3 regions of the Dorea sp. 210702-DFI.3.17 genome follow, and region 3 is predicted to be linked to each of the others. Evidence: riboswitches for the same ligand, from Rfam matches in the RefSeq annotation. Region 3 holds a riboswitch; each other region holds the start of a gene.
What was found. Region 3 has a riboswitch for thiamine pyrophosphate ahead of thiM (hydroxyethylthiazole kinase). Riboswitches for the same ligand answer to the same signal wherever they lie in the genome.

Region 1 (11,111 bases), on a different contig from region 3:
CTGGGAAAGTCAGAAAAGAGACGGAAGATCTTCGCTATCCATTGCCGGCTGAAAATGAACCAAGATTGAAAATTCAGTGCTTTGGCAATTTTGAAGTATATGACAGAACTGGAAAGCCGGCACATTTCAGCAGATCGAAGGCGAAAGAGGTAATGGCATATTTGGTGGATCGCAACGGTTCTTCCTGCTCAGTGAAGGAACTGGCAGCAGTTTTATTTGAAAATGAACCCTATGATAAAAAACAACAGTGGTATATTCAGAAGATTTTGTCATCCCTGCAACAGACGTTGAAGGAGCTGGAAGCAGAAGACGTAATAGAGAAAAGCTACAATAATATTGCCATTGTTCCGGAGATGATCGACTGTGACTATTACAAATTCAATAAAAAAGATGTAGAGGTTATGAATGCATATAAAGGGGAGTATATGTCACAGTACGAATGGGCTGCGTACAATAAAAAGTATCTGAATGACATTCATAAGAGATGGAAAAAGGAAAATAAATAAAACAGATTTTAGAGAAAAAGCTTCCAGATGAAATGTATTTGTATCTGGAAGCTTTTTCTATGTATCCCTTTTTCTTATGTATTCTATCTCCTGAGAAGATTCCTGCTATAAGTGGCAGGTGAATTACAAAATATCGATGTATTCGCCGGCAAGTGCTTTGTTCATGCTTCGTACGGCACAGAATTTACCACACATACTGCATGTATCGCTGTGGTCATCCTCCGGACGGCGGCTGTCGCGGATTGCTCTTGCAGTATCCGGGTCAAGAGCACAGGCGTACTGTGCTTCCCAGTCCAGTTTCTGGCGTGCATCAGCCATTTTATCATCAATATCTCTTGCGCCAGGTATACCTTTGGCAATGTCTGCAGCGTGGGCGGCAATCTTAGAAGCAATGATACCTTGTTTTACATCGTCTACATTTGGCAGTGCCAGATGCTCGGCAGGTGTTACGTAGCAAAGGAAAGCAGCACCGTTCATGGCAGCAACTGCGCCTCCAATGGCAGCAGTAATATGGTCATATCCAGGAGCAATATCTGTGACGAGTGGTCCAAGTGTGTAGAATGGAGCGCCCATACAGATGCTTTGCTGAACTTTCATATTGGCTGCGACCTGGTCAAGCGGTACATGTCCAGGACCTTCGACCATGACCTGTACATTATGTGCCCATGCACGTTTTGTCAGTTCGCCGAGGCGTACAAGCTCTTCAATCTGGCATACGTCTGTGGCATCGGCCAGACATCCCGGGCGGCATGCATCACCAAGGGAGATGGTAACATCGTATTCTTCACAGATATCCAGAATTTCGTCGAAATGTTCATAGAACGGATTTTCTTCTCCGGTCATGCACATCCATGCAAATACAAGACTTCCTCCGCGGCTTACGATATTCATTTTACGTTTGTGTTTTTTGATCTGTTCAATAGTTTTGCGGGTGATTCCACAGTGCAGTGTTACAAAGTCCACACCGTCCTCAGCGTGAAGACGTACTACATCGACGAAATCCTGTGCAGTCAGAGTAGCAAGATCTCTCTGATAGTGGATGACGCTGTCATAGACCGGAACAGTTCCGATCATTGCCGGACATTCGTGTGTCAGCTTCTGCCGGAAAGGCTGAGTGTTGCCGTGGCTGGATAAATCCATAATGGCCTCTGCTCCGAGATTTACAGCACTCATCACTTTCTGCATTTCGATATCGTAATCTTTACAGTCTCTTGAGACTCCGAGATTTACATTGATCTTCGTGCGAAGCATACTGCCGACGCCTTCCGGATTCAGACATGTGTGGTTTTTGTTGGCACAGATTGCAACCTTGCCTTCAGCAACGAGCTTCATCATCTCGTCAGTGGACATATGCTCTTTTTGAGCAACGGTCTTGATTTCAGGCGTGAGAATTCCTTTTCTGGCTGCATCCATTTGTGTAGTGTAGTTTCTCATGTTCATTTTGCCTCCATTTTCATTTTTTGTCTGAGTTTTTCTATAGCGGTACAAGGTGGTGTCCCCAATGTATCGCTTTTGGGTTTGCCAGGAAATGTAATTTCCTGATGAAATAACGCAAAAAAAGAAGGTGCGTAGAGCATCTTCCTTAATTATCGCGTTAAGATATGTTCCCTACGTTGGCATTATCCAAATCAGGTTATGGGTCGAAGCGGAATTACGCTTCCTCTCAGCCGGTTTTCACCAGCTCCCCGTATGTAATTTTCGAAATGTCCATGAAATGATATGTATTGCATGGAACGTTCCGATTCACCAGTTATTATAGACCTGAAAAAACGTAAAAGCAAGATGAAAATGTGATTTTTGCCATTTTTGCCATAACTGGAAGCATTGAAAAATAGAAATAGAAATTAGTTTCCTGCATAGGGCAATGTGTGGTAGAATAGAAACATCTTGTGAGCTGTAACACATGATATTTTGAAAAGAGAATGTTCAAGTAGAAGGGAAGATATATATGAGTGGAAAGAAAGGGAAACATGAACCGGAAAAAGAAGGGGTACTTGCAACGATATGGGATTATGCCAAGACATTTCTTATTATTTTTCTGGTCGTGTTTGCACTAAATAAACTGGTCTATATCAATGCGGTGATTCCGTCTGAATCTATGCAGACAACAATTATGAAGGGAGACCGGATCATCGGCAGCCGGCTTGCATACAAATCAAAAGATCCGCAGAGGTTTGATATCGTCATTTTTAAATATCCGGATGATCCATCTAAGATATTTATAAAAAGAGTCATTGGTCTGCCTGGGGAGACTGTGGAAGTGAAAGACGGAAAAGTATACATAGATGGAGCAGAGAAGCCATTGGATGATAGTTTCTGCAACGAAGTACCAATCGGAGACTTCGGACCATATGAAGTTCCACAAAACTGCTATTTTATGATGGGGGATAATCGTAATAACAGTTTGGATTCCAGGTACTGGAAGAATCATTTCGTAGAAAAAGATGCGATTCTTGCAAAGGCCGTTTTCCGCTACTGGCCGTTCAGTGAGGTTGGTAAGGTTGAGTAGACCGGACTAATAAAAGTAAGAAAAAGGATTTGAGAGGGAAAAACAATGAGTACAACAAACAAAGAAGAAAAAGTGGCAGATGTCAGTACGGAGAATATATACCGGCTGAACGGAAGAGTGCCACTGAAAAAAGCAATTCCATTCGGGCTGCAGCACGTACTGGCTATGTTTGTATCAAACCTGGCGCCGGTGCTGATCGTTTGCAGTGCCGCGCTGGTAAGAGGAACAGGGGAACATTTGACTTCAGCAGAGATCACCCAGCTTTTACAATGTGCTATGTTCGTGGCAGGTATCGGAACATGTATGCAGTTATATCCGGTGTGGAAGATCGGGTCTGGGCTTCCGATTGTTATGGGAGTCAGCTTTACGTTTCTTGGAAGTCTGTTAGTAATCTGTACCAATCCGGAACTTGGATATGAAGGGATGGTTGGTGCTGTTATTTTAGGCGGTATTTTTGAAGGACTGGTGGGGCTTAGTGCCAGATACTGGAAGCGCTTCCTGACACCGGTCGTATCCGCGTGTGTAGTTATCGCAATCGGACTTTCGTTATTGTCCGTAGGTATGGATTCCTGGGGCGGCGGAAGCGGAGTTGCTGATTTTGGCGCATGGTATCATCTGGTTGTTGGAGCATTTACCCTGATTGTATGCCTGATAGCCAGATATTTACTGAAAGGGGTATATAAGAATCTGAATGTCCTGGTAGGATTGATTCTTGGATATCTGTTGGCGATCATTTTTACGGTTGCAGGTATTGCGCCGATGGTAGACTTTTCTGGAATTACAAAGACTGTACAGGAAGTTGGAGTCTTCAGTCTGCCGAAGCTGGTCTTTCTGACCAGCCATAAACCAATCTTTGATCTGGGAGCATTTTTGACAATTGCTATTGTATTTCTTGTATCTGCGGCAGAGACAACTGGTGCAACAAGCGCCGTATGTACCGGTGCTTTGGATCGCGAAATCAAGATGGAAGAATTGCAGGGGTCACTTGCTGTAGATGGATTCTCCAGTGCACTTTCCGGCTGCTTTGGATGTCTGCCGTTGACTTCTTTCAGCCAGAATGTAGGACTTGTAACGATAACGCAGGTCATCAACCGGTTTACGATTTTGATGGGAGCATTTATTTTGATTTTGTCATCACTTTTCCCGCCGCTGGGAGCATTTTTTAATTCCCTGCCACAGGCAGTTCTTGGTGGCTGTACAGTTATGATGTTTGGTTCTATTATGTATGAAGGAATCAAGATGCTCAAAGAATGTGAGTTCGATGACCGGACGATGGTCATTGTATCACTGGCATTTGCGATTGGTGTAGGACTGACACAGACATCCGGAAACTTCTTCAGTGCATTTCCACATGAGGTGGGAGATATCTTCAATGGAAATGCAGTGGCAGGTGTGTTTGTAGTCTCTCTGTTGTTGAGTTTGTTTTTGCCGAAAAAGAAAAAATAATTTTGTGAATAAAATAGCATATGTTGACCAAAAGTAGTTTGGCAGGTTATAATAAACAAAGATAATTTAAAAGAAAATAATTAAAAAAGACTCTGACGGCAAGGTGATCCGAGCGGGAATAGTCGAATATATCAGACACAGGGAAGATACAGTTGGGGAAAGTGCATCTTCCTTGTACAAGAATCCATCATGCAGAAATCGCATCTGTACAGATTTCTCAGGGTGAATACTACTTTAGTGGCAGATATAAGGACTTTTTTCCGGAAGGAGAAAGGTCCTTTTTCGTTGGGGGAAAATTGGGAGAAAGACATGTTAAAGGTAGCGATTTACGGAAAAGGTGGAATAGGGAAATCCACAGTAACTTCGAATCTGGCGGCAGCATTTGCTACAATGGGGAAAAGAGTCATCCAGATAGGCTGTGACCCGAAAGCAGATTCTACAATTAATCTGCTGGAAGGAAAGCCTCTTCGTCCGGTCATGAACTATATGCGGGAGGAAGACGAAGAACCGGAGAAATTAGAAGATATTTCAAAGGAAGGATTTGGCGGCGTACTCTGTATAGAGACAGGCGGCCCGACGCCGGGACTGGGATGTGCTGGCAGAGGTATTATCGCAACATTCCAGCTTCTGGAAGATTTGAGACTTTTTGAGACATATAAGCCGGATGTAGTGCTCTACGATGTTCTCGGAGATGTTGTGTGTGGCGGCTTTGCAGCACCGATCCGGGAAGGCTATGCAGAAAAAGTATTGATTGTAACATCTGGAGAAAAGATGGCGTTGTATGCGGCTAATAACATTTCCAGCGCAGTTCGCAATTTTGAAGACCGAAGCTATGCACGGGTGTTTGGCATTGTACTGAATCACAGAAACGTGGAAAATGAGGTGCAAAAAGTGCAGGCATTTTCTAAGGAAAGCGGAATTCCAATCGTGGGAGAGATTCCAAGAAGCGATGAGATCATCCGTTACGAAGATCAGGGGCAGACAGTGATTGAAGGAAATCCAGAGTCAGAGATCAGTGGAAGATTCTATGACCTCGCAAAAAAATTACTGGAAAGCGAGGAGTAAGGACATGGTGGAAATTACGAAGATGAAAGCAGAAAAACAGAAAGCGGAAAAAGAAGCATTTTTCTGTACAACGAAAGAACTGAGCAGGCTTGGCCTGGAACAGATTCCGACACAGTTTCAGTCACATAAGCATCTGATCTACAGTTCGCCGGCTACACTGGCATTCAATTCACCGGGAGCAGAAGGCTTTGGCGTGAAGCGTGCCGGTCTTGCAGTACCAGATTCCATTATGTTGATCGTGGCTCCGGGGTGTTGTGGAAGGAATACTTCACTGATCAGTTCTATGAAAGAATATAATGACCGGTTCTATTATCTGATGATGGACGAGACCGATATTGTGACAGGAAGACATTTGAAAAAAATTCCAAAAGCAGTGGAGGAAATCTGCAGTGTCTGTCCGAAAAAACCGTCGGTCGTTATGATCTGCATTACCTGTGTGGATGCCCTTCTTGGAACGGATATGGAGCGGGTGTGCAAAAAGGCGGAAGAACAGGTAGAGATTCCGGTCAGACCTTGTTATATGTATGCACTTACAAGAGAAGGCCGAAAACCACCGATGGTGCATGTAAGGCAGTCCTTATATTCACTGCTTGAGCCGGGAAAAAAGAAAGGCAATGTAGTCAATCTTTTGGGATTTTTCTCGCCGCTTGTGGATGACTGTGAGATTTATGATTTGCTGCACAGTGCGGGAGTGAAGACGATTCATGAGATTTCCAGATGTAAGGATTATATGGAATATCAGACTATGTCAGAAGCGAATTTCAATCTGGTACTGCATCACGAAGCAAGATTTGCAGCAGAAGATTTTCACAACCGGCTTCAAATTCCATTTATCGAGCTTCGAAGACTCTATCAGATAGACAAGATTGAAAACCAGTATCATGCACTTGGTAATGCACTCGGTGTTGCATTTTATGATGAAAAATATAAAAAGCAGGCAGAAGATGCACTGGAAAAATTCCGGCAGAAGTGTCCGGATGCTTCTTTTGCAATCGGAGAATGCCTGAACGCTGATCCATTTGAACTATCATTAGCCTTGATACGTTACGGATTTTCTGTGCCGGAAATTTACGGGACAATCACGGTGGAGAACTTCACATACATTCGTTCTCTGGCAAAAATAAGTCCAGAGACGAAAGTATTTTCCAATATGGAACCGACGATGATTTATTATGACCCGGTGAAAAGCGATGTGAATCTGGCAATCGGAAAAGATGCCTGTTATTATCATCCGGATTGTCCATATGTCATGTGGAACGGGGAAGAACAGCCATATGGATATGCAGGAGTGAGAAGATTATTCGAACAATTACTGGAGGTAGTATAGTGAGAGGACTTAGAAAATATCTGACACCATTTGCACCGGATCAGTCTGGTGCGGTGTCCGTGTTATATGAACTTGGGGGATTGATCGCAATCTGTGACGCCGGCGGCTGTACAGGAAATGTATGTGGTTTTGATGAGCCGCGCTGGTTTGAACAAAAAAGTGCCTTGTTCAGTGCGGGACTGCGTGATATGGACGCAATTCTCGGACGAGATGACCGTCTGGTGGAGAAGCTGGTGGATGCAGCTTCAAAGCTCGATGTAAAGTTTGTAGCAATCATCGGGACACCGGTTCCAGCAGTAATCGGAACGGATTACAAGGCACTTGGAAGAATGTGCGAGAAAAAATTAAATATGCCTGTTATCACCATTGATACAGATGGTATGGAATTATATGATGTGGGCGAAGAAAAAGCATGGCTGGAGCTTTTCCGGACATTTGCAGAAAAGGAAATGATTGATAAGGCAAGTGAAAGAATTAAGCCGAATCTGGATATTGAGAAAAAACAGGGAAAGATCGGGGTTCTTGGATTAACGCCGCAGGATATAAGTGACCTTCAGGCACCAAAGAAGATTCGAGAATATTATCAGGAAAAAGAAGGAAAAGAAGCAATCTGCTACTGCATGGGAGAAAATGTCTGCCGGAGTACGTATGGTCTTGACAATCATCGAACAGCAGGAGAGGTTGAAAAAAATATTGTAGTTTCCCCGGCGGCTCTGGCAGCTGCGAAATATCTGGAAAAAACATTTGGCACACCTTATGAGGTCACTTACCCAATTGTAGAAGAGCTGGTTCCGGATATGGATTATCGGAGAAAGAAAATCCTGATTGTGCATCAACAGGTTATTGGAAATGCAATGCGTGCAGAAATCAGACGAAGATGCCAGAAAGTAAATGGGGATCCAGCTGTTGATAACAATGCAGTTATTACGGTAGCAAGCTGGTTCATGATGAAGCAGGAACTCTCCGAAGAAGGTGACATTTCACTTCGAGAAGAAGATGATTATATGGAGCTTATCAAGAAAGAGGATTACGACATTGTTTTTGCAGATCCGATGATGAAACGCATGACTGAAGATGCTTATAAAATGGCTGGAACAGGTTGTGTGGCGGATGCACATGAGACGGAAAGAAAAAGAATTTTTATAGATGCCACACATTTTGCCGTGTCAGGAAAATTGCGTGAGGAAATGAAAAAGCGGGAGGCGTAGAGATGAAAGAAACAGTGACCAGACGAATCCGTGTCTACGGAATTGTTCAGGGAGTCGGTTTTCGTCCAACCGTAAGCCGTCACGCAACGACTTGTAATATCCATGGGAGCGTCAGTAACAAAGGTCCTTATGTAGAGATTTTCGCACAGGCGCCAAAAGCACAGGTGGATAGATTTGTGACCATGATCCGTGAACAGTCTCCGAAACGTGCAGCAATCTTGAAGATGAATATAGAAGACGTTGAAAATCCGGAAATTTATAAAGATTTTCAGATTGTTGAGAGCGAAAAGACGAAAGGGGAAATCTTTGTCTCTCCAGATATTGCAATCTGCGAAGAGTGCAAGGAAGAGATGTATCAGCCGGGGAACAGACGGTATCTGCATCCATTTATTAACTGTACATGCTGCGGACCGAGACTGACTATTTTAGATGCACTTCCGTATGACCGGGAACGTACCAGTATGAAAGAATTTCCAATGTGTCCGGACTGTGAACACGAATACCATGATCCAGAGGACCGCAGATTTGATGCACAGCCTGTTTGCTGCAATAATTGTGGACCACAGGTGTATCTGGCAGAAAGAAGCGAACGAGGACGAGACGCGGTTACTTACGCCAGACGTGTAATCGCGGAAGGCGGAATTGTGGCAGTCAAAGGAATCGGTGGGTTTCATTTGTGCTGTGATGCGACAAAGGAATCAGCCGTGGAACTTTTGCGGACAAGAAAAAAACGTCCGGTCAAACCATTTGCAGTGATGGCACGTAACGAAGAGGCGGTGCGCAGTGTATGTGAACTTAGCGAAGAACAGGAAAAGATACTGACCGGGCATCAAAAACCGATACTGTTGCTGGATAAAAAAGAAGGCGTAAGCAAACTTGCAAAATCGGTAGCTCCTTTTAATCCGAAGGTGGGCATGATGCTTCCTTATGCACCGGTTCAATTATTGTTATTTCAGTATGATGACGGCATTCAGATGCCGGATTTTCTCGTGATGACCAGTGGGAATATTTCCGGTGCACCAATTTGCAGAGATGACCGGGAAGCGAAAGAGGAACTGTCACATTTATGCGACTGCATACTTTCTCATGACCGGAAGATCCGTATCCGTGCAGACGATTCTGTGATGGATTTTTACCGGGGAGAACCGTATATGGTCCGAAGAAGCCGGGGGTATGCACCACTCCCATATATGCTTTCAAAAGCGTGGAAGGGGCAGGTACTTGCTGTGGGCGGAGAATTGAAAAATGCATGTTGTATTGGACATGATGACCGGTTTTATCCGGCGCCGTATGTAGGAGATCTGGAAGATCTTCGGACGGTGAAAGCGCTTCAAGAGACGATCACGCGACTGACTGCTTTGCTGGAAGTAGAGCCAGAGCTTGTAGTGGCAGATTTGCATCCGAAGTACAATTCCACAATGGTGGCGCATGAAATGGAGCTTCCAATGATACAAGTGCAGCATCATTATGCGCACATTTTATCCTGTATGGCGGAAAATGACTGCGCAGGTCCGGTCATTGGCATTTCCTTTGATGGAACCGGATATGGAACGGATGGCACAATCTGGGGCGGTGAGGTTCTGTACGCAGATTATGAACATTTTAAGCGAATAGGCAGTATTGAACCATTCTGGCATGTAGGCGGAGACATTGCTTCCAAAGAAGGATTTCGTATTGCAGTCTCCATCATTGGTGGACTTGTGAGGGAGAAAGAAAAAGCAAAAAATATCATAAAAGAATTGGAATTATGTACCGAACCAGAAGCAAATGTGATTCTTACTATGGCACAGCGACATTTGAATGCAATTGAGTCTACAAGTGCAGGAAGGTTGTTTGACGCAGTAAGTGCAATCTTGGGGATTCAAAAAAGCTCTACATTTGAAGGGGAAGCGTCCATGGCACTGGAATTCACAGCAGAGGCATGGCAGAAAGAACATGAGGCAAAGAATACGGAAAATACCAAAAACGCCAAAAATGCCGAGAATGTCAAGAATGCTCCAAATGCTAAGAATGGTAAGTATACAGATGTTAAGGAGCATGAACATATTTTCTTGCAGACGAATGCAATTGTCTGGCAGATGATCGAGGGCAGAAGACAAGGGGAAGATGTCGGAAAGCTTGCGTATATATTTCATCAGTTGCTTGCAATGGAGATCTGCGCTGCCTGCGAAAATGTACGAATGCAGAAGAAATGTAATCAGGTGGCGCTAAGCGGCGGCGTATTTCAGAACCGTCTATTGCTGGAACTCGTGGAAAAGGAACTTTTAAATCGAAAGTTTCAGGTATTGCGGCATCATCTGATTCCACCAAATGATGGCGGTATCGGGCTTGGCCAGGCAGTTTACGGCATGGCATATCTGAATAAAAAGAAGCAGACAGATAGTAAAAATGTAAAGTAAAAACAGATCTTGAAAGATAAAAAGAATAGATTATGGGAGGTTAAGAGCATGTGTGTTGGATTATCAGCAAAGGTAGTGCGAATAAATGAAGGCATGGCAGTGGTAGATGCTGATGGAGCAAAGAGGGAGGTTTCTGCGGAACTTCTGGATGAACTGGAGCCGGGAGATTATGTAATGGTACATGCAGGAGTTGCAATCGCGAAGATTACGGATGAAGATGAAAGTGAGACAGATCAGCTCATGGAGGATTTATTATAATGGAAGAAAAAAAGAAAACAGCCAGAGAGATCATCGAAGGCTATGATGGTCCTCCGGTGCGGATCATGGAAGTGTGCGGAACCCATACACATGAGATTTTCAGACTTGGAATCCGGAAACTTTTGCCAGAACAGGTGGAACTGATTTCGGGACCGGGGTGTCCGGTTTGTGTAACACAGGTCGGATTCATTGACGAAGCAATTTATCTGGCACTGGAAAGGCAAGTGACGATCTGTACATTTGGTGATCTGGTACGTGTACCGGGAACGAATATGAGTCTTGCCGGGGCAAGAGAAAAGGGTGCGAAAATCCGTATTGTCTATTCTCCAGTAGATGCGAAGGAGTATGCCAAAGAACATCCAAAGGAACAGGTTACATTCCTTTCAGTCGGAT
Region 2 (11,111 bases), on a different contig from region 3:
AAGGAAATGTTGGAGAACATGATGGAGATACGTCAAGGTATCGAGACGCAGGAAGAGGATCTTAAGAGCCAGCAGCAGGAACTGACAGATTTACAGAGTCAGTTAAATACTGAGCAGCAGAATCTTCAGGCGAAAGCAGCAGCAACTTCCACAGATCTTGCGACTGTGAATGCGCAGCTTCAGGCAGCGCGTGAGGCACAGGCAAAGCAGGAGGAAGAAGCGCAGAAAAAAGCACAGGAAGAAGCGGCAAAGCAGGCATCAGCTTCCACTGGAAATAATACTTCCGGAAGCAGTTCCAATAATAACAGCTCTTCCAAACCTTCTAATTCCGGAAGTAATAATAACTCCGGGAGCAGTTCCAGTAATGGAAAGTATAATATTCCTTCCGGTGGTCTGACCCCATCCAAAGGGAGAATCTGGTTTAACGGACATACTGAAACCTATTATTCACAGAAGGTACTTCCGGGAGCAGGACTTAACATTCCGGGACGTCATATTGCGAGTGACGGAACAATCCGTGACAAAGATGGTTATATTGTACTTGCCAGTGATGACTATCCAAAAGGAACCGTGGTCGAGACATCTCTTGGAGCTGGAAAAGTTTATGATAGTGGAAGTGGAAAAGGTAATATCGATTTGTATACCGACTGGTAGGAAAAGAAAGAGTGAGAACTCATATGACAGAAAAATTGCTCAGACCGTGTAAGGTCTGAGCAATTTTTTGTCATATAGAATGTGTACTAAATTTTTGGCTGATACCGCATATTGGAAACTTTGTAGATTGTGATAAACGCCTTAGGATCCACCTGATTGATGTATTTCATCAATTTCTGGTATTCTGTTTTATCCACAATGGTGATAATTTCATTATGCTTTTCCATTGTGTAAGCACCGATGGCTTCATAGATAGTAGCCCCGCTGTGCAGTTCATATAAAATGAAGTGGCGCAGCTCTTCTTCTTTCTGGGTGATGATGCAGACGCGCCGTTTCATATCTTGATTGAAGATAAAGTGATCCAGTACGATTCCGTTAAAATAAGTACCGAGGACACTTAAAACTACAGTTTTCTTATCGTACACAAGTGCTGCGGACAGAGCCACACACATACCGGACAGTGACATAGCTTTTCCGAGATCCATATGCAGATATTTGTTCATGATTTTGGCTACAATATCTAGTCCGCCAGAAGAGGCATTTCGATTGAACAAAATTGCAAGTCCGACGCTTACGACCAGTATATAACAGAGTACATCTAGTTCCTGGCTGTCGGTCATGGAGTAAAAATCCGGGAAAATCTTTTCGAAAAGCCCCAGAAACAGTGGAAGCATAATGCTTGTATAGACAGTTTTTGCTCCGAATTCCCGACCGCATGTAAAGAATCCGATAATCAGAAGCACTATATTTAAGATCATAGTGATTGCTGACAATGGAAGCGGTACAAAGTTTGACAGAATGATTCCAAGACCAGAGATACTGCTGACAGAAGCGTGGCTTGGTACAAGGAAGAAGTAGACTGCAGCGGCAATAATTGCCACAGCAAGCGTCAGAATCAACGTTTCCTTTACAGAGTCTGCGTATTGATTTTTCTTATTCATATGTAACAATCCCCCACAAATAACATTTGCAACATTCATTTGCAAAGTATATTTTAACTGGTTCTGTGTGGAATAACAAGGTGTCTGTTGTATAAAATTGACAGAGATTTATAAAGAGCAGTATAATTAAAAAAGTAATAGCAAATGAGGGGATGGATTGGGAGGAGATGTATGGGAAAAAGAAAAGCCGTTTATTGGATCCTTCTTGCTTTGATAATGGTTACAGTGACAGGTTGTGGCTATACGCTGGAAGAAAAGAGAGAAATGAAGCGTTATGAAAAGCAAGGACGGGAAAATGCGAAAAATTATATAAGAGAAAAATATGGAATTGATGCAAAGATTACAGAGATAAACTGTGAGAAATACAGTTCAAGTCCGGTGCCGGATTTTTTCCCTTCTCCCACCGGAAATGTATTCGTGAAAATGAAGTACAAGGGGGCAGATTTTTTAGTTGCGATATCAGGGCAGAAAAAGAATACGGACGGGCTTGATAACTATCAGTTTCAGGAGATTGCCACAGCATTTGCACAAGAAATGTATAACATCACAGGACTTCACGCAGAGAGTGCCTATGTATGTTATGGTGAGTATGGAACGGTAAAAGACGAAAAAAATGGAATGATCCACACATTTTATGATGGGGATAATCTGGCAGAAGTCTTACAGAAGGAATCTGCAAGAGCTGTTGTATCTTATGCCAATCAGGACGTAGAACAGATTCCTGTATCGCAGATAAGTCAGAAGACAGGCGTTGATACAATATTGCTTACGGATTACGAGAGCCGGGAAGCATATCAGACGGTTGGGTGTCCATATTATAACCTGGCTGGCTGGCCGATTGAAAATGGAATAGAGAATCAACTATATCTGATGAATGGATATCGTGTTGTGGGTGCGGGTGAAGATACCTATGTAAAATGTGAGAAAAAAATTCAGGAGGATATTATCCTGATTACAGAAAATCCAAAGGATCAGATCATACTTGAAAAAACCAGTCTGGATTCACAGGAAAATTGGAATGGGAATGGATTTATTGATGCGAAGCAGGTGGCCAGTGCCTATACATTTGACACAAATTCTGAAAAAGTATATGTGTATTTTCCGGTGGAAAAACTGGACACGAAAGAAGTGAAAGAAGCTCAGTTAGTCAAGCAGTATCAGTACAAAGGAGAAACATGCTATGACAATATCATCAGCAAAGTGACTGATAATGGCAAGTATATTCATGGCATCGTCTATACAAGAGACGAGACGGAGATAAAAATATCCGTGTTTATAGATCAGTAGGTGAAGAAAGCAATGAAGAAATTACCGAGTGCTCTTGACACAAAATAAAAATCGATTTATACTAGGCATTGTAAATAAAAGGGGAGCTTGTGATAGCAGGCTGAGAGGAAGTCTTCAATTTCGACCCAGAACCTGATTTGGATAATGCCAACGTAGGAACGTATAAGATGATATTACGGGAGATACCTTGGTGTATCTCCTTTATTTTTTCATAGGAAAGACCTTGTTATGTTAATATATTAAAGCAATTGTTAAAAAGGTCTTTCTTATAAAATAAAACGCTCCGCGAGGATGCGCACTCGCGCGAATGAGAATTTTTCTAAGCAGGTACAAATTATAGAATATAGGAAATTTTGAGAGTGAACAGAGTTCATGAAGGGGTGCACCACCGCGGGTGTATTTCTTTGTGAACTCTGTTTTATATAATAGGAAATTACATTTCCTTTTATATAAAAAGCCTCCGGCAGGAGGCGCACTCACATTTCCGGAAAGGAGCAGCCATGATTACAGTCAATGGAGAGAACAGAATATTGGAACATCCAGTGTCGGTAACGGAATACTTGAAAGCATGTAATTATATTCCGGTGCAGGTAGTAGTAGAATTGAATGAGGAGATCATCAAAAGAGAAAATTATGATACAACTGTACTGAAAGATGGAGATGTTGTAGAGATTCTGCATTTTATGGGCGGCGGAAGCTTCTAAGCTTCACGATATGCGAATAGCAGGTATCATAATTTATGAGTAAACAAAGAAAGGTGGATAAAAAAATGACAACAACAAACACAAATGAAGACAAATTAATCCTGGGAGGACATGAATTTACTTCCCGTTTTATTATGGGATCTGGAAAATTTTCATTGGAGCTTATGAAAGCATGTATTGAAAAAGCAGGAGCACAGATCGTAACACTTGCTTTGCGCCGTGCTAATGAAGGCGGACTTGCTAATATTCTGGATTATGTGCCGAAGGACGTAACACTTCTTCCGAATACATCCGGTTCCAGAAATGCGCAGGAAGCAGTTCGTATTGCAAGACTTTCCAGAGAGCTGGGTTGTGGAGATTTTGTAAAGCTTGAAGTTATTCACGATTCGAAATACCTTCTTCCGGATAATTACGAGACAATCAAGGCAACAGAGATCCTTGCAAAAGAAGGGTTTGTTGTTATGCCATACATGTATCCGGATTTGAATGCAGCCAGAGATCTGGTAAATGCAGGGGCAGCCTGTGTGATGCCTCTTGGTTCTCCAATCGGTTCAAATAAGGGAATTTGTACAAAAGAGTTTATCCAGATTCTTATTGATGAGATTGATCTTCCGATTATCGTTGATGCAGGAATCGGTCGTCCGTCACAGGCATGTGAAGCTATGGAAATGGGTGCTTCAGCAGTGATGGCCAATACTGCTATTGCGACAGCAGGAGATGTCCAGGTTATGGCTGAAGCGTTTAAAAAGGCAATTGAGGCAGGAAGAAGTGCTTATCTTTCCGGATTAGGAAGAATACTGGATAAAGGAGCAAGTGCGTCTTCACCATTAACAGGATTTTTGCATGAGTAAATTGCACTGATAACAGAATACAAGTATAAAGATATACAAGAAAAGATATACGAGAGGATCAATGTAACAGCGATGGTAGAAACAATGCAGACCAGTAAAAAAGATGGTCATTTTAATGAAAGTATTGTAAATGAAGAAATACTGGAAGATATGAAAAAGAATCGTATCGATCATATGAAGTATCTTCCGGATATGGAGCAGTTGGAAGAATCTGATGTGATGGACCAGGTTATTTCTGCAATGAAAGCATATGATTATGATAAATATACAGAAGCAGATGTAAGAAGAGCACTGGCGCATGATAACCGGATACCAGAGGATTTTCAGGCACTGCTTTCGCCGGCAGCACTTCCGCTTTTAGAGGAGATTGCGCAGCAAGCACAGATTGAAACAAGAAAGCATTTTGGAAACAGTGTGTATATGTTCACGCCAATTTATATTGCAAACTACTGTGAAAATTACTGTATTTACTGTGGATTCAACTGTTATAATAAGATTCGCCGTGCACAGCTTAATGAAGAAGAGATTGAAAAAGAGATGGCTGCTATTGCCAAGACCGGACTTCAGGAAATATTGATTCTTACAGGTGAGAGTAAGACAAAATCTAATGTGGAGTATATTGGAAAGGCATGCGAGATTGCACGAAAATATTTTAAAGTGGTAGGTCTTGAAGTATATCCGATGAATTCGGATGAGTATGCATACCTTCATAAATGCGGAGCAGATTATGTGACAGTCTTCCAGGAGACTTACAATTCAGATAAGTATGAAACATTACATTTAGCAGGACATAAAAGGATTTTTCCATATAGATTGAACACACAAGAACGTGCACTTAAGGGTGGCATGCGAGGTGTTGGTTTTGCGGCACTTCTTGGACTGGATGATTTTCGCAAAGATGCTTTCGCGACAGGTTATCATGCATATTTGCTTCAAAGAAAATATCCGCATGCAGAGATTGCATTTTCTTGTCCAAGATTGTGTCCAATCATCAATAATGATCGCATTAACCCGATGGATGTTCATGAGCCGCAGTTACTTCAGGTAGTCTGTGCATATCGTCTGTTTATGCCATTTGCAAGTATTACGGTGTCTACAAGAGAATGTGCCCGTGTTCGTGATAATCTGGTAAATATTGCAGCGACCAAGATATCCGCAGGAGTCAGCACAGGAATTGGAAGTCATGTGGAAGATATCGAAGATAAAGGTGACGACCAGTTTGAGATTTCAGACGGAAGAACGGTGGATGAAGTGTTCGATGCGCTGAAAAAGAATGGTTTACAGCCAGTTATGAATGATTATATATATTTGTAGATGTGAAATGTCAGACTACAAATAAATATTTTTTTAATGATTGCAGGGAACGGAGGTTTTTAGTATGAGAACGCGAGAAGAAGTTTTGCAGTATGCGCTATCTTTCCCGAATGTGTATGAAGAAAGACCATTTCGCGATCAGGGCTGGCAACTGGTAAGAGTAAAAGGAAGTAAGAAAACATTTTTATGGATTTATGAAAGAAATGGATATGTTAATTTAAATGTTAAAGTTGATCCGCAGTGGAGAGATTTCTGGCGCAGTACTTATGCCTCTGTTATTGCAGGGTATCATCAGAATAAAGAACATTGGAATACCATCATTTTAGATGGTTCTATTCCTGAAAATGAGATTCAAAGAATGATTTCCGAGAGCTATGATCTGATTACGTACAGCCCGACAAAAAGAATCTATGAGGCAGTGAAGAAAATTCCAAAAGGTCATGTTGCGACTTATGGTAAAGTTGCAGAGCTGGCAGGAGATGCAAAGATGGCAAGAGCAGTTGGGAATGCGCTTCATAAGAATCCGGATCCGGAACATATTCCTTGCTTTCGTGTGGTCAATGCGAAAGGAGAATTAGCCGGCGCATTTGCCTTTGGAGGAGAAAGTGTGCAGGCACAATTGCTGGAAGCAGACGGGATTGAGGTAACTGATGGAAAAGTAGATTTAAAAAAATATGGGATATAACAAAAAATAAAAAGTAAAAGAACCCAACGTGCCGTTTAAGATGTGGGCTGCATTGGGTTCTTTTATTTTTTTTGCTTTAAAGCAGAAAAGAAACCGTGTGAAATTACAGTTATGTTTCACACGGTTTTTTAGAATATACAGTTAACTAAAACTAATAATCCTTTTTATTCCATAATGTTTCCATCAATACTTATCGTTACAACCTGCCAGGGAATAAATTTTCCGCTGTTTTGAAGAGCCTTTTTGGCAGCCATTTCCAGACCGCCGCAGCATGGAACTTCCATTCTCACGATGGTTACACTTTGAATGTTGTTATTTTGAATGATTGCAGTCAGTTTCTCGCTATAATCCACCTGATCTAATTTCGGACAGCCAATTAATGTTACCTTATTCCGAATAAAATCCTGATGAAAGCTTGCGTAAGCATAAGCAGTACAATCGGCTGCAATTAAAAGCTTTGCATTGTTAAAATAAGGTGCACTGACTGGAGCCAGTTTAATCTGTACCGGCCAGCTCTGAAGTTTTGATACTGAATCTGTAGCTGAAGATGGTTCTTCAGACTTTGGTGTTTCTGTTCGTCGGATTTGCATGATTTTAGATCCCGGACAGCCGGTGTGAGGAGGCATTGCCTGTTTTTGAACGGCGATTTTTTTCTGTGCTTCTTTCACAGCTTCTTCATCATATGCAGGTGCTTCTCTTTCTTCAAATGAAATGGCACCGGTAGGACATTCCGGGAGACAATCACCAAGTCCGTCACAGAAATGTTCTCTTACCAATTCTGCTTTTCCGTTAATGATGTCAATGGCACCTTCGTGACAGGCAGTTGCACAGGCACCACATCCATTACATTTTTCTTTATCGATTCGAATAATCTTTCTTATCATTTTTACCCTCCATCAATAACATTTAACTTTTGTTTCTATCAGAATTATAGTATGATAAATACAACTTGTATGTTTGATTTCCAACAGGAGGAATGATTTTGGAAAAATATTTACCGATTTTAAAAAACAGTTCATTTTTTAAAGGTCTTACGGATGACGAGATATTATCTATCTTGCATTGTGTAGAGGCAACAGCAGTTTCAAAAGAGAGAGATTCTTATATTTTCAGAGCAGCAGATTCTACAGAAGTAATGGGACTCGTGGTGTCAGGCTGTGTTCTTGTGATTCAGGAAGACTTATGGGGACATCGAAATATTTTATCAAAATGCCATGCCGGCGATTTTTTTGGAGAACCGTATGCAGCAAGCCCGGGGGCTGTTCTGAATATCAGTGTGGTAGCAGAGGAGGATTGTGAGATTATTTTCCTAAATATCCAGAGGCTGCTGGTCACTTGTCCAACTGCATGCGGGCATCATCAGAAGCTGATCCGCAATCTGGTCAGTGTCCTGGCAAATAAGATACTGCTCCTGAACGATAAGATCACACATGTTTGCAAGCGAACGACAAGGGATAAACTATTATCATATCTGTCTGCAGAGTCCATCAGACATTCGTCTTTGTCCTTTGATATTCCTTTTGACCGGCAGCAACTGGCGGATTATCTTTGTATTGATAGAGCAGCAATGTCTACAGAGATATCAAAGTTACAAAAAGAGGGCTTTATAAAAACAAATCGAAATCATTTTGAATTGACTGTTTTTTAAAGATGTGGATTCAAGAATGAAAATGTAATATACATTATGGAAAACATAGAATTAATTTGAGAGATGTTAAAATGTGCAAGAGGAGGAAAATTTAGATGATAAATAAATTACATTTGGCAATGATTGAATTATATAAAGGAGATGCAAAGAGAATTCAACATTTCTGTAAAGTGCATAGCTATGCAAAATTGATAGCAGAAACGGAGAATGTAGATAAGAAATGTTTATTTACCATTGAAGCAGCAGCTTTGACACATGATATTGGAATTCATTTCTGTGAAGAAAAATATGGAAATTGCAATGGAAAATTACAAGAAAAAGAAGGCCCGGCAATCGCAGAAAAGCTACTCGGAGAATTAGGCTTTGATCAAGATGTATCTAATCGGGTTCAGTATCTGATCGCACATCATCATACTTATGATAACATTAATGAAATTGATTATCAAATATTAGTAGAAGCCGATTTTCTGGTTAATATTATGGAGGATGGTTTATCGAAAGAAGCAGCTTTAAAAGCCTATCATAGTATTTTCAAAACAACATGTGGAAAAATGATTTGCAGGGAGATGTTTGATATTGGCGTCAGATAGCACACCAGAGAGAAAAATTAAATCCTGAGAAAATACTAAATATTCTCTATTGTAAGGAAATCAAACTTTTGATAGAATAAATGTATTAAAGTGTCTATTATCAGGAAGGAGCTGCATAGGTGATGGTTATAAATTACAATGTCCAAGTAAGTCTGAACTGTGTACTTTTTCCTCAAAAAGAATATAGAAAATACAGAGATTGAAGCCATTTTCAACTACTGAATATGTAGCTGGGAATGGCTTTTTGTAGTATCGGAATATTCATGAAAACAGATGCATATATAAAAAGACACTTGACAGACAGATAAGGAGAAAAAGGATAATGAGAGCAGAGCAGACAGGATTTCCGTCCGTAGATAAGCCATGGCTGAAATATTACAGTGAAGAAGCAATTCAGGAAAAGCTTCCAGAATGTACAATGTATGATTTGATATACTAGAAAAATCAATCAAACTTAAGTCATACAGCGCTGAATTATTTTGGGAAAAAGATTAGTTATAAACTTTTTTTGAAAAAGTAAATGAATTTGCAAAAGCATTTCAAGCTTGCGGAATAAAAAAAGAGGATGTTGTTACGATTATGTCACTTCATACTCCGGAGACAATTTACAGTATATATGCTTTAAACCAACTTGGAGCAATTGTAAATTTGATTTATTTGACATTGAATGCAGAAGAGATATTAAAGCAAACAGACGAAGTGGGTTCTAAAATGTTTTTATATCTTGAGAACGTTCAAGATAAAGTAAAAGAGATTAAATCCAAAATGAAAGCAGAACAAATTATATATCTCCCAATTTGGAATTCCATGCCATTTCCATTAAAACAGATTGTAAAACAGAAAAGCTGCCGAGACAACAGTCTGGATGAGTTTCTAAAAAAAGGGTCAAAGGAAATAGTTCTTAAAAAAGAAAGATATCAGCCGAATATGCCTGCAGTTATTGTGTATACAAGTGGCACTACAGGTGAACCGAAAGGGGTATTGCATACGAATGATAGCTTAAATGCAATGGCTTTTCAGTATAAATTAGCAGATATGGGATTAACGACAAATTCGCGAGTATTAAATGCAATTCCGCCATTCTTAGGATTTGGAATTACTGTTGGAATTCATACACAACTTGTTTTGGGATTGGAGGGGATTCTACAGATTGACCCGAATGCAGATGCTGTTGCTAAAGCTATGATGAAAAAGAAGCCAGAACATATGATTATAGGACCAGCTTTTATTTCTGCGATTATGAAATCATGTAAATGCAATATGAGATGGTAAAAAACATTAGCTGGTGGCGGTGGCGCAATTTCTGATGAAGAAGAAAAAAGCTGAATGAGATTCTTGCCAAGTGTCATGCTACAGTGGAGTATACAGTAGGATATGGAATGACAGAATTAGGAGCAACAGTTTGTACCAATATGAATCGGTGTAATCAGTCAGGTTCTTTAGGAATTCCACTTCCAAAGGTAAATGTGAAAATCATCAATCCGGAAACTGAAGAAGAACTAGGCTATGGAGAAAAGGGAGAAATCTGCTTTTCATCACCTAGTATAATGCAGGAATATGTGAAAGATATAAAAGAGACAGAAAAAGCAATCTGGATTAAAAATGGAGAGAAGTGGATTCATATAGGTGATTTGGGATATGTAGAAAAAGATGGATTCCTATATTTTGCAGGAAGAATAAAAAGAATATATATCACCAGAGGAGCAGATGGAATTGTTTATAAATTATTTCCAGACCGAATTGAGAATGTATTGAAAAATGTAAAGGGATAAATCAAGCAGCAGTGAATGTAGTTGAAGATGAAAAAAGAGTTCATGTTGCCAGAGCATATATAGTAGTTGATGACAGCTATGAGTGTTATAGTGATCAAATTGAAAAAGTGTTACAAGAAGAATTACCAGAGTATGCAGTTCCTGAAAGAATCAATATAATTAAGAATATGCCAGTAACTGAGGGTGGGAAAATTGATTATAGAAAGCTGAAAAATTATGAAAAGTAAGAGCAAGAAAAATTTTGTTTGACTTTTTGAAAAAGAGGCAATATAATTACAAGAAACGAGTAGCAAGTAAGCGTAAATCCAGTTTACCGGCTACTCGTTTTTGTTTTGCAAAAAGTAAATATCGCCATGAAAAAGTGTGTAGCGTGTCAGCGTAAGTCCAGCTTATATGACAGGGTACGCACTTTTTTTGTGTCAAAAAGAAAGGAGTTAAAACGAAATGGCGGAAAGCAACAAGATGAAGGAGATGCCGGTGAATAAGTTGATGGTCCAGATGGGAATCCCGATGATCTTATCCATGGCATTGCAGGCAGTCTATAACATAGTAGACAGTGCGTTTGTGGGAAATATGAGAGTAGGCAGTGAAGCAGCACTAAATGCTTTGACACTGGTATTTCCGGTGCAGATGCTTATGGTGGCAGTGGGGATTGGAACTGGAGT
Region 3 (11,111 bases):
CTGATTCAAGAGATTTTCTAATTTCTGACTCTGCATTTCTACTCCCTTAAATGAGCTCAGGCATCAAATATGGTGCCAGTTCTACCGGAATAAAATAACCTCGCTCATAATGACAACTTGGACATACAGGCGGTGCCATTTTCCCTTTTTGGATATGTCCGCAATTCATACACATCCATTCTCCTCCATCTGGATTTTCAAAATACTGATTTTTTCCAAGCAGTTCTGCAAGCAACGCAAAGCGACGTCCATGCACAGCTTCTACCTTTGCGATCATGTCAAATGCTCCTGCTGCCTGGTCAAAACCTTCTTCCTTTGCAATTTTAGCAAATTCCGGATAAACGTCTTCAAACTCCTGCATTTCATTATGCACCGCACTTTTCAGAAGATCTGTCACATTTTCTGCAAGATTTACTGGATACCCGCCACAAATTTCAATCGTCTGCTCTGTCTGACCTCTCAATAATTCATAAAATACTTCCGCGTGTGCCCGCTCCTGATCTGCAGTGAATAAAAAAATCTGGCTAATGGAATACAGATTATCACGACTCGCCTGCTTTGCCGCAATTGTATAACGATTCCTTGCCTGACTCTCTCCTGCAAATGCCCGCATCAAATTTTCTCTTGTCTTACTTTTACTAAAATCAACAGCCATGGTACATACTCCTTTCTTACTTCTATAAGTAGTATGCTCCATGGCTGTACAATTATTCCCTCTTATTCTCTTTACAGTTCACTATATAAATTCCGGCACACACCAAAATCAATGCTGCCAGACTCCCAACATTAAATGCCTGTTTCACCTCTCCAAGTATCAGTGCTGATAAAATCACGCCACAAAGCGGGTTCACAAATCCAAAGATAGCAACTTTGGAAACATCGTTCCAGGCAAGCAGTACGGACCAGAGCGTATATGCCACTGCCGAAACCATTGCCAGATAAAATATAATTACCACACCCCCTGTAGTAACATTTTCCAGATGTCCACCCATTCCTGCTCCAATCAGCATCAGAACGATTCCACCCATCGTAAACTGCGTTCCGCTCAATACAACCGGAGATACTTTTCTGGAAAAAAGGTTGATCAACACTGTAGAAATTCCATAGGATAGCTGCGCGATCAGAACAAATCCCTCTCCAATCAGCTTAAATCCCATATCCAGAGTATTTCCCAACAAATTAATTACCACAACTCCGGCAAATCCCAGAACACATCCTGCAATTTTTCTTCTTGTCATCCGTTCATTTCTGAAAACAAGACAAGACAACAAAATTGCAATAAAGTTTCCAAGTCCTGTAATGATTCCTCCTTTTACTCCTGATGTATTGGCAACACCTATGTAAAAGAAGAAATACTGTCCTACCGTCTGAGCCAGACATACCGGAATTGCATATTTTAAAATCTCTTTGTCAGGAATCATCACTTTCTTTTCTCTAATAGATGCAAAAATCAATACCAAAATTCCTGCCAGCGTGAATCGTACTCCTGCAAAGACAATCTGACTTGCAATATCAGAAGAATCTACATGCAGGAAACGATAGCCTGTCTTGATTACCGGAATCGCACTCCCCCACAAAATACAGCATACACACGCAAGAAGTGCTACAATACCTGTTTTTGTTAATATGTTTTGTTTTTGTGTCATTCTCATACTTTTTCCTAATTAAATCCGATAATTCTTCTTGCCACACTGTACGCAAGAGAGGATATCTTTCGTCCGGATCTTCCCGGAATGTTCATGGTCTGTCCAAGTATTCCGTAGCGAATCTTCATAAATGTCTTGAAATCCTTCTGTTTCAGATATATCCACAGTTCTTTTTTCTTCTCCAGATTCTCTGCTTTCTTAGACCGGATACATAAAATGGAAGAAACAGTCATCATGATTGCGAGATAATTAAGCATATAATTTCTCAGTTTCTTACATTTTACATTTTTTAATTGGTACATATCAATCATTGTCTTTGTAACAAAAATCTGCTGATCCAGTCTGGATATCATAACTTTCTCATTGACGGACTGATCTTCTCTTCCAATATAATAACGATAAAAATCCACATCCAGGTAATACACTTTTCGCACAAATGGCAACGGATAATACACATAAATATTATCTACATAAAATGTATGTTTTGGAAGCTCTAACTGGCTGAGCTTAAGCATCGCTGTCCGATAAATAACAGAATGCATCAGAATGTACTGATCCAGATGGAACCGTCCGATTTCTTCCCATTTGAAAATCTTATTCTGCGGAAGCACATTACGGTAATGAATACATTTCTTATGGGTTGCTCCTACTTTCTCATAAACATAATTGGAAATGAGCATGTCCACCTCTTCATCTTCAGATTCCAGCTTCTTAAGAAATTCCAGAATCTTCCGAAGAGCCTCGGCATCTACCCAGTCATCACTGTCCACAACTTTAAAATACTTTCCGGTGGCATGTGTAAGTCCTGAATTCACAGCATCGCCGTGACCTCCATTCTCCTTATCCACCGCCTTGATGATCGTCGGATATTTTTCCTCATACTCATGTGCAATCTTAAAAGTATCATCGGAAGATCCGTCATTTACAATTATAATCTCTACATCTTCCCCGCCCACAAGAATACTCTCAATGGCGTGAGACATATATTCCTGTGAATTGTAACTTGGTATTGCAAAAGATATATATTTCATGCATCTTTCTCCTTATATCATATCTTTTTGAATTTATAGTTTCTTTCTTATTATGTCACTACTTACCCAAAGCAGAGCCTTAGGAATCTTTTTAAGTATATAGCATATGTACATTTTTTCCAACCAAAATTTTTATGTCTTTTTTGCAATCTCCTTGTAAAAAATGCTATGATTCGATATAGTAGAGATAAAATTGATAATTTTTCAACAAAAGGAAGGTACACATATGAAAAAGAATCTGATTGTCGGACAATCCGGCGGCCCGACTGCGGTCATTAACGGAAGTCTGTATGGCGTAGTCACTGAAGCCATGAGACACACTGAGGAAATCGACGAAATATACGGTATGATTAATGGAATTGAAGGATTTTTAAACGGACATATGATGGATATGCGTTCGCTCATTGAAACGAACGAACTCTCCTTACTCCGTACAACACCCGGCTCTTACCTCGGGTCATGTCGTTACAAGCTTCCCGAAGATTTAAATGATCCTGTTTATCCATTGTTATTCAACAAGTTTACATCGCATGGTATCGGTTATTTCTTCTATATTGGGGGAAATGATTCCATGGATACTGTAAGTAAATTATCCCGATATGCCAAAAAGATCAACAGCGATATTCGCTTTATCGGTGTTCCGAAAACCATTGATAATGACCTGGTCCACACAGATCACACTCCGGGATTTGGAAGTGCTGCAAAATATGTTGCTTCCATGGTCCGCGAAGTTGCTATTGATGCAAGTGTTTATGACAACAAAAAATCTGTCACTATTGTAGAAATTATGGGGCGTCACGCCGGCTGGCTCACTGCCGCCAGTGCCCTTGCCCGCAAATATGATGGTGATAACCCACGCCTTATTTATCTGCCGGAAACTGCATTTGACCAGGAAGCATTTCTTAAAAAAGTACAGGAAATGCTGGAAACAACCCCAAACTTAGTTGTATGCATCTCTGAAGGAATTCATGACAAAAATGGAACCTTTGTCTGCGAACTTGCCGGTGATATTGGAACCGATACCTTTGGTCATAAAATGCTGACCGGATCCGGAAAATATCTGGAAAATCTTGTCAAAGAGCGAATCGGCGTAAAAGTCCGCTCCATTGAGTTGAATGTATGCCAGCGCTGCTCCAGCGAATACCTGTCAGCTACAGATTTAAATGAATCTGAAAATGCCGGAATCGTTGGTGTTCAGGCTGCATTAAAAGGAGAGACAGGCAAGATGATCACATTTATCCGAAACGGTGATCTTCCTTACGAGCTCTCCTACGAAACTGCCGATGTAAATGAAATCTGTAACATGGAAAAAGCCGTACCATCTGATTGGATCACCGAAGACGGCTGTGATGTCACAGAAGCATTTATACAATATGCAAGACCACTGATCCAAGGAAAAGTAGTCTTGCCGGAAGAAAACGGCTTACCGCTTTTTGCTTACCGGAAATAGTTTCCCTACTATAAGGCACAGAATAATCGTGATCAACATATCAGGCAGTGTATTTCCTACCGGCATATCGATATTCATCAGAATTCGATACGCGATAAATCCTATCACCCAGATAATCATATTCGGTACATGCACTGCCTGATTACTCTTATCCAGTTTCAGCAGGAAGAAGTCTGCAATCTGGATTGCAATCATCGGTGCAAATACGGAACCGATGAGATACAGGAAATCTGTAATATTATCCATCGGGTATACAATTGCTGCAATCGTTCCAAGCACAGTTACCACGATTGCCACATGTTTTCCATTCCATTTGTTCACAACGGTTTCACTGGAAATTCCTGCGGAATATGCATCCAGAAATGTTGTTGTAACTGTTGAAAATACGATGATCAGAAGTCCGACGATTCCAAGACCTGCTTTTAGCATGATCTGTGCAATATCATACTCTCTGGTAATAATTGCTGCTCCCATTCCGATCACATACATCCAGCAGCTTACAATACCATAAGTAATTGCGCTGACTGCTGTTGCTTTTACCGGCTCTTTTGCTTCTCTTGTATAATCACTGATCAGTGGAAGCCAGGATAATGGCATGGCAACAGCAAGTTCAACTGCTGCACCAAATGTCATGCTGTCATCCGATGGTACACCTGCTCCGTTTCCTGTGAAGATAACTTTACAAAGAATCAGTGTCAGGATAAATAATGCTGCCATAGCAACCGTGTTGATTTTTCCAAGATTTGTAATTCCAATAACAATCCAAAGAATGATCAGCGCTCCGATGACCAGGCACCAAATCCAGCGTCCAGTATTCATAACACCATCTGCTGCCAGTGCTCCATCATAAATCATAATCGCCGTCCAGCCCACAAGCTGCAGCACATTTAACACTGCAAACAGAATACTTCCCTTCTGTCCAAAACTCATTTTTACAGTTTCCATTGCACTTTTTCTGACTTTACCACCGATTACACCTGCCAGGAATAACATAAGGCAGCCGATGATATGTCCTACGATAATTGCGAGAAGTCCTTTTCCCATTCCAAGTGGTGCCAGATAAGTTCCGGTCAGAATCTCCGCAATAGAAACGCCTGCTCCAAACCAGATCAGTCCATTTTCAAATAAACCTGTTCTTTTTTCTTCCATGATGTCTGTCCCTCTTTATGCTTCTTTCTTATATTCTCCCGTAATTGCAAATCCGTGATCCATAGGTCCGCTTCCTTTTCCGAGATCCAGCATCGCAGCCAGCGCTCCGGAAATGTAATCTTTTGCACGCTCTACGGATGTGTCCATATCAAATCCTTTTGCAAGGTTCGATGCAATGGCACTGGAAAGTGTGCAGCCGGTTCCATGTGTATTCGGATTATCAATACGTTTTCCGTTGAACCAACGATAATCGCCGTCACGATAAAGCAGGTCATTTGCATCATTCAACTTATGTCCGCCCTTGCAGAGAACTGCGCAGTGGTATGTATCACTGATTTTCTTTGCAGCCTCGATCATATCATCTGCTGAGTGGATCTCCATTTCCGCCAGAACTTCTGCTTCTGGAATATTCGGTGTCAGAACACTGGCAATTGGAAGAAGACGTTTCTTTAAAGTTCCGATTGCCTCTTCACTGATCAGCTTTGCTCCACTTGTTGCTACCATAACCGGGTCAACGACGATATTTTTTGCTTGATACTCTTTCAGTTTATCTGCAATTTTCTCAATCAGCGCACTGGAAGATACCATTCCGATCTTCACTGCGTCCGGATAAATATCTGTAAAAATGTTATCTAATTCCTCACCCATAAATTCCGGTGTCACTTCCATAATACCCGTCACACCTGTCGTATTCTGTGCGGTTAACGCTGTGATTGCACTCATCGCATAAACGCCATTTGCAATCATTGTCTTAATGTCTGCCTGAATTCCTGCTCCACCACTGGAATCACTTCCGGCAATTGTTACTGCTGTTTTCATTATTTTACCTTTCCTTTTTTACTCTATTTGAAAAATATATCTGCCTCTTTGAAGCTTTCCATATAAATGTCTGCTTCTTCGCGGATCATTTCCTGATCTTCTTTACTTTCTTCGTCATACACGCCAATCGTATGATATCCTGCCAGTTTTGCTGTCCGGATTGCATACAATGCATCTTCAAAAACATACAGTTCTTCCGGATTCCTGCCTAAAAACCCAGCTGCCATATGATAGACTGCCGGGCTCTGCTTTCCGGCTCCTGCCTGCGCGCATGTAAAAATATGTTTAAAATACTGGCTTACCCCAAGACGGATAAATGCATGTTCCAGGTGATCTTCATCACTGGCTGTCGCTGCCACGACCGGAATCTTTCTATCTGACATTTTTTGTAGAAATTCTTTTACTCCGGCTTTTAACGGTGCCTCGTAATAATAGAAATCTCTCACTACATCTTTGATCCCCTGACTGATTTCTTCTACAGATTGTTCAAGCCCATAGCGTGTCCGCATATATAATGCAGCCTCCGGGATAGACATATAATAAATCTTCTCGGCAAGTCCAGGCTCTGCTTCAATCTGCTGACTCGCAAGGTATCTCACTCCTGCGTCCTGCCAGATGGACATAGAATCCAGAACTGTCCCGTCTATGTCTAAGATAACACCACCCATATTCTGTACGGGAACTTTTCCACAACATTTCTGCTCTGATGCATTTTTCTCCACGTCAGATTTATTTTCTAACATGCTTTCACCATCTTCTCAGTGGCTGCTTTCAGCTCTTCTGTCGCTTTCTTAATATCCGGTTTTGCGAAAATAGCGCTGATAACTGCGATTCCACAAAGTCCACAGCCTGACAACTCCTGCACATTATCTTTTGTGATGCCGCCAATTGCGATAACTGGAATATCTACAGCCTCACAAATTGCTTTTACCATCTCATGGTCAACTTCTACTGCGTCATCTTTGGAACTGGTCGGAAATACAGCTCCGACTCCAAGATAGTCTGCTCCGCGCTCCTGAGCTAAAAGTGCCTGCTCCACTGTCTGTGCTGAAACTCCGACAATCTTATCTTCACCAAGCTTTGCCCGGACATCTCCTGCTTCCATATCACTTTGTCCTACATGAACTCCGTCCGCGCCAACTTCCAGTGCAAGCTCCACATCATCATCCAGCACAAACGGTACCTGGTACTTTGCACACAATTCTTTGATTTCCTTTGCCTCCTGAAGAAAAGCATCATGATCGAGATGTTTCTCACGAAGCTGTACAAATGTAGCTCCACCTTCCAGTGCCTTCTCAACCTGACTGTAAAGTGTCTCTGCGTTCAGCCAACTTCTGTCTGTCACTGCATAAAGCAGCAAATCTTTTTTATCGCACTTCATATTTTGCTCCTTCGTCTAACTGCTCTTTTGTCATGTTATAAATAGCATCAATAATTCTATTTCTATAGGTAGAATTACCGTCACCTTTCTGCATGTAACTCCAGCCAATCTCACCGGCAAGTCCCATCGTACAAACTGCCGCTGCTGCCGCCTCAAGCTTCTGCTCAGGATTTGCAACAAGATATGCTGTCATCAGTCCAGATAACTGGCAGCCTGTTCCTGTAATTCTTCCCATTTCCGGTCGTCCATTACGGATCACGTAACATTTTCTGCCGTCGCTGACAAGATCAATCGCTCCTGTAATTGCAACTATACTTCCGGATTTTTCAGAAAATGCTTTTGCAAATGCAACTGCTTCGTCCAGATTTTCTTCTGTCACTGCGTCAGCTACATCAGCGTCAACACCCTTTGTAGTACCGCTTCCTGCAGCTAATGTCTTGATTTCGGAAATATTTCCACGGATTACATCAAACTTTATTTCCTGCATCAGGTTGACAGCTGTATTCGTTCTAAGAGAACTTGCTCCTGCACCAACCGGATCAAGCAGAACCATGTGATTTAATTCATTTGCCTTATGACCTGCCGCCAACATTCCTTCAATCGTTCTTACATTCAGCGTTCCAATATTGATGTTCAGACCTCCGCAAATTGCAGTGATATCCTGCACGTCCTGCGGCTCATCTGACATGATTGGGCTTGCACCACACGCAAGAATCACATTTGCTACATCATTGACCGTAACATAATTCGTAATATTATGGACAAGCGGTCCTTTTTCTCTAACGTTCTGTAAACATGTACCTAGCATAATTCTCTCTCCTTTTTGTGTTGTGAACATTCGCTGATTTTTACATTGCTAACATAAATAGCAGATATACCTAATAAAAGATATACCTGCTAACATTTACGCATCTTTTTCCCTACGTTGGCATTATCCAAATCAGGTTGCAGGTCAGGGCATTCAGCCCAATCTCAGCCTGCTTGATACGCAAGCCCCCTGTTGTTCGTTATTCATTTCATATATATTATACATAATAGACAAAATTTTACAAGTTTATTAATTATAGCACACTTTTCTCTTATAGTATATACATATTTCCTTTGCAATATTCTCAAAAATATTTTTTCACTTTTACTAATATTTTCTTAACGTATCATGACTGTCATCGGTAGTCTTATCAATCCTCTTTACTACCACATAATATCCGTCATCTCCTGCCGGTATTTTCACGCGGTCACCAACTTTATGTCCAAGTACTGCTTTTCCAAGCGGTGACTCGATGCTGATCAGTCCTGCCAGGGAATTTCCTCGGACACTTGTCACAATCCGGTATGTCTCCACTTCTTCATCATCTTCAAAATAAAGATCCACGGTATTATTAATTCCTATCTCGTCTTCTTTTGAATCATCAGACACAATGTTGGCAGTTTTTAACATTCTCTCTAGATAACGGATACGGCTTTCGTTGCGGTTCTTATCCTGCTTCGCTGCTTTATACTCAAAGTTCTCGCTCAAGTCTCCCTGTGCTCTTGCCTCTTTTACTGCTTCCAGCTCTTTTTTACGGACAACAATCTTTCGGTACTCAATTTCTTCCTTTATTTTCTTTACATCACTTTCTGTCAGTTGTTCTCCCATATGATACAGTCCCTTCTATATTAATTGATAATGTTTCATTGCTTTTTCAATTCCGTCATTCATCACACTGTCCGTCACATATTCTGTATATGGATCCAATACAGAATCATGCTCTTTCATCGCTACTGTATGTGTGGCGTATTCGAACATCGCCAGATCATTGCTGCTATCTCCAAATACATATATCTGATCCATGTCATAGCCAAGATATTTCCTCATATACTCAATCCCGGTCGCTTTTGTATATTGCTTTTGAATACACTCATAACTTCCATGTCTCCGATCGATGACTGCCAGATCGTCACGGACTTCCTCTATGAATTTTACTACATCACTTGTCTGATCAGAGAGTAAGAACATTTTATCATAAATGAATCCGCCATCCTCTATATATTTCTTACAGCCTAATCCCCAAGCTTTTCCCATGCGCTGTCTGATATCTTCGATTTCCGGAAAACGGGAACTATTTTGGGGAAAATATAGATCGTCACTGGCTTCCAGAACTCCTTCCATATGACACTCCTGAATCACCTGTATGTAACGTCTGCACTGCTCCTTGGTCAGTGTACTGTGCATCAGCACATTTCCCTGATAAATGATTTCCGTTCCACACCCACACACATAACCATCTACTGGAATATGCTTCATGGAATCCAATGTATTACAAGATGTACGACCTGTATTGATAAACACAAGATGGCCGTTTTCTCTCGCCTGCTTCAATGCACGAAGTGTACTTTCCGGCACTATCTTCGTCTGTTCGTCAATCAATGTACCATCCACATCAAAAAATAATGCTGCTTTTTTCATCTGTCAAAACTCCCTTATCTCGTAATTCCAAAATACTGATCCACTCCATTGGCAATCCCGGTTACGATCTGCCACTGATATTCGTCTGTCGCCATCTTCTGATCTTCCGTCGGATTACTCATATATCCCATCTCCACAATGGTCGTCGGAACCTGTGCCCAGTTGATTCCACTCATGGTATCTGTCTCCCAGACACGCTCTCTTTTTGCTCCGGTTGCTGCCACCATCTGATCTAAAACATCTGTAGAAAGTGCCTGACTTTGGGAATATAGATTTCCATTGTATGGATTGGAAGCAGTCTGACAAATCGTCATCATGCCATTGGCACTGCTGCTATCTGAACCATTGGCATGAACACGGATAAATGCATCGGCATTGGCATTGTTTGCAATCTGTGCACGCTCTGCATTCGATACATTTACATCGTTCGTCTCTCGTATCATCAAAACATCATACCCACGGTTCATCAATTCTTCTTTCAGCTTCATAGAAACAGCCAATGTCAGTTCATATTCCTGAAGCCCTGATGTCTTGCCACTTGTCCCGGAAGCCACCTTTGCTTTCATTTCAGAAGAACCTGGACCGACCGGTTCTTTCTCGCTATTCCCCTTTGCCTGATGTCCTGCATCAATCGCAATCAAATGTCCATTTTTCTGCGGCTGTTGTTCATTCGCCTCTTCTGCCTGTGATTGTCCGTCTGGCTGTGAAGCCTGTTCCTGCATATCTGTCTGTTCCTCTTGTATATTGTCTTCTTTTTTATCTTCTATATTTAATACCAGTTTGTCTGGATCTTTTTCCTTTGTCTTCGTTTCTTTTTCTGTTGTCCCACAGCCTGTAAGTACCATAAGCACTACAAGTCCCAGTAACAATACTCTTTTTTTCATATTCCACCTCCGTAAGTACTATTCTACCATAACTTTATTATTTCTTAAGTGGTTTTTTATAAATTTTCGATTTGTTTAAGAGTTTCAACATACTTTCGTCACATTTTCCGCTTATACTAAATGACAGATAGTTGAGAAAGACATCAGCTATCACCCCTCATAGAAGTGCGAAAAGCACTTACTCTCATTCCTTTATATAACTATAACAGCACACGAAGCCTCGCCGGGAACGCACCCGCGGGGCTTCGCTGTGTCTAGAACACTCCTTTCATATCTACTCTTTTCAAATTTCCGTAAACCATGTA

Region 1: another riboswitch for thiamine pyrophosphate. It lies ahead of thiC (phosphomethylpyrimidine synthase ThiC); the one in region 3 lies ahead of thiM (hydroxyethylthiazole kinase).
Region 2: another riboswitch for thiamine pyrophosphate. It lies ahead of thiS (sulfur carrier protein ThiS); the one in region 3 lies ahead of thiM (hydroxyethylthiazole kinase).

What each region holds. Positions count from the first base shown of each region.
Region 1 is NZ_JAJCNB010000001.1:296,254-307,364, reverse strand. Features, by position in the region: gene LI149_RS01460 (LytTR family DNA-binding domain-containing protein) at 1-506, shown strand, start outside; gene thiC (phosphomethylpyrimidine synthase ThiC) at 630-1,940, opposite strand; TPP riboswitch at 2,094-2,204, opposite strand; gene lepB (signal peptidase I) at 2,455-3,015, shown strand; gene LI149_RS01445 (uracil-xanthine permease family protein) at 3,061-4,461, shown strand; gene LI149_RS01440 (P-loop NTPase) at 4,771-5,526, shown strand; gene LI149_RS01435 (nitrogenase component 1) at 5,531-6,853, shown strand; gene LI149_RS01430 (nitrogenase component 1) at 6,853-8,061, shown strand; gene hypF (carbamoyltransferase HypF) at 8,064-10,460, shown strand; gene LI149_RS01420 (HypC/HybG/HupF family hydrogenase formation chaperone) at 10,509-10,718, shown strand; gene hypD (hydrogenase formation protein HypD) at 10,718-11,111, shown strand, end outside.
Region 2 is NZ_JAJCNB010000023.1:11,524-22,634, reverse strand. Features, by position in the region: gene LI149_RS10970 (hypothetical protein) at 1-654, shown strand, start outside; gene LI149_RS10965 (YitT family protein) at 741-1,595, opposite strand; gene LI149_RS10960 (hypothetical protein) at 1,767-2,882, shown strand; TPP riboswitch at 2,952-3,058, shown strand; gene thiS (sulfur carrier protein ThiS) at 3,383-3,586, shown strand; gene LI149_RS10950 (thiazole synthase) at 3,652-4,437, shown strand; gene thiH (2-iminoacetate synthase ThiH) at 4,510-5,751, shown strand; gene LI149_RS10940 (methylated-DNA--[protein]-cysteine S-methyltransferase) at 5,816-6,436, shown strand; gene LI149_RS10935 (4Fe-4S binding protein) at 6,601-7,320, opposite strand; gene LI149_RS10930 (Crp/Fnr family transcriptional regulator) at 7,413-8,084, shown strand; gene LI149_RS10925 (HD domain-containing protein) at 8,180-8,674, shown strand; partial or broken gene LI149_RS15460 (AMP-binding protein) at 9,194-9,946, shown strand; gene LI149_RS15455 (class I adenylate-forming enzyme family protein) at 10,030-10,446, shown strand; gene LI149_RS10915 (hypothetical protein) at 10,458-10,673, shown strand; gene LI149_RS10910 (MATE family efflux transporter) at 10,891-11,111, shown strand, end outside.
Region 3 is NZ_JAJCNB010000041.1:8,990-20,100, forward strand. Features, by position in the region: gene LI149_RS13435 (S8 family peptidase) at 1-36, opposite strand, end outside; gene rbr (rubrerythrin) at 47-655, opposite strand; gene LI149_RS13445 (DMT family transporter) at 708-1,646, opposite strand; gene LI149_RS13450 (glycosyltransferase family 2 protein) at 1,661-2,677, opposite strand; gene LI149_RS13455 (6-phosphofructokinase) at 2,904-4,127, shown strand; gene cytX (putative hydroxymethylpyrimidine transporter CytX) at 4,101-5,276, opposite strand; gene thiD (bifunctional hydroxymethylpyrimidine kinase/phosphomethylpyrimidine kinase) at 5,292-6,095, opposite strand; gene LI149_RS13470 (HAD family phosphatase) at 6,119-6,838, opposite strand; gene thiE (thiamine phosphate synthase) at 6,832-7,476, opposite strand; gene thiM (hydroxyethylthiazole kinase) at 7,463-8,284, opposite strand; TPP riboswitch at 8,375-8,486, opposite strand; gene LI149_RS13485 (GreA/GreB family elongation factor) at 8,612-9,112, opposite strand; gene LI149_RS13490 (Cof-type HAD-IIB family hydrolase) at 9,128-9,922, opposite strand; gene LI149_RS13495 (N-acetylmuramoyl-L-alanine amidase) at 9,937-10,806, opposite strand.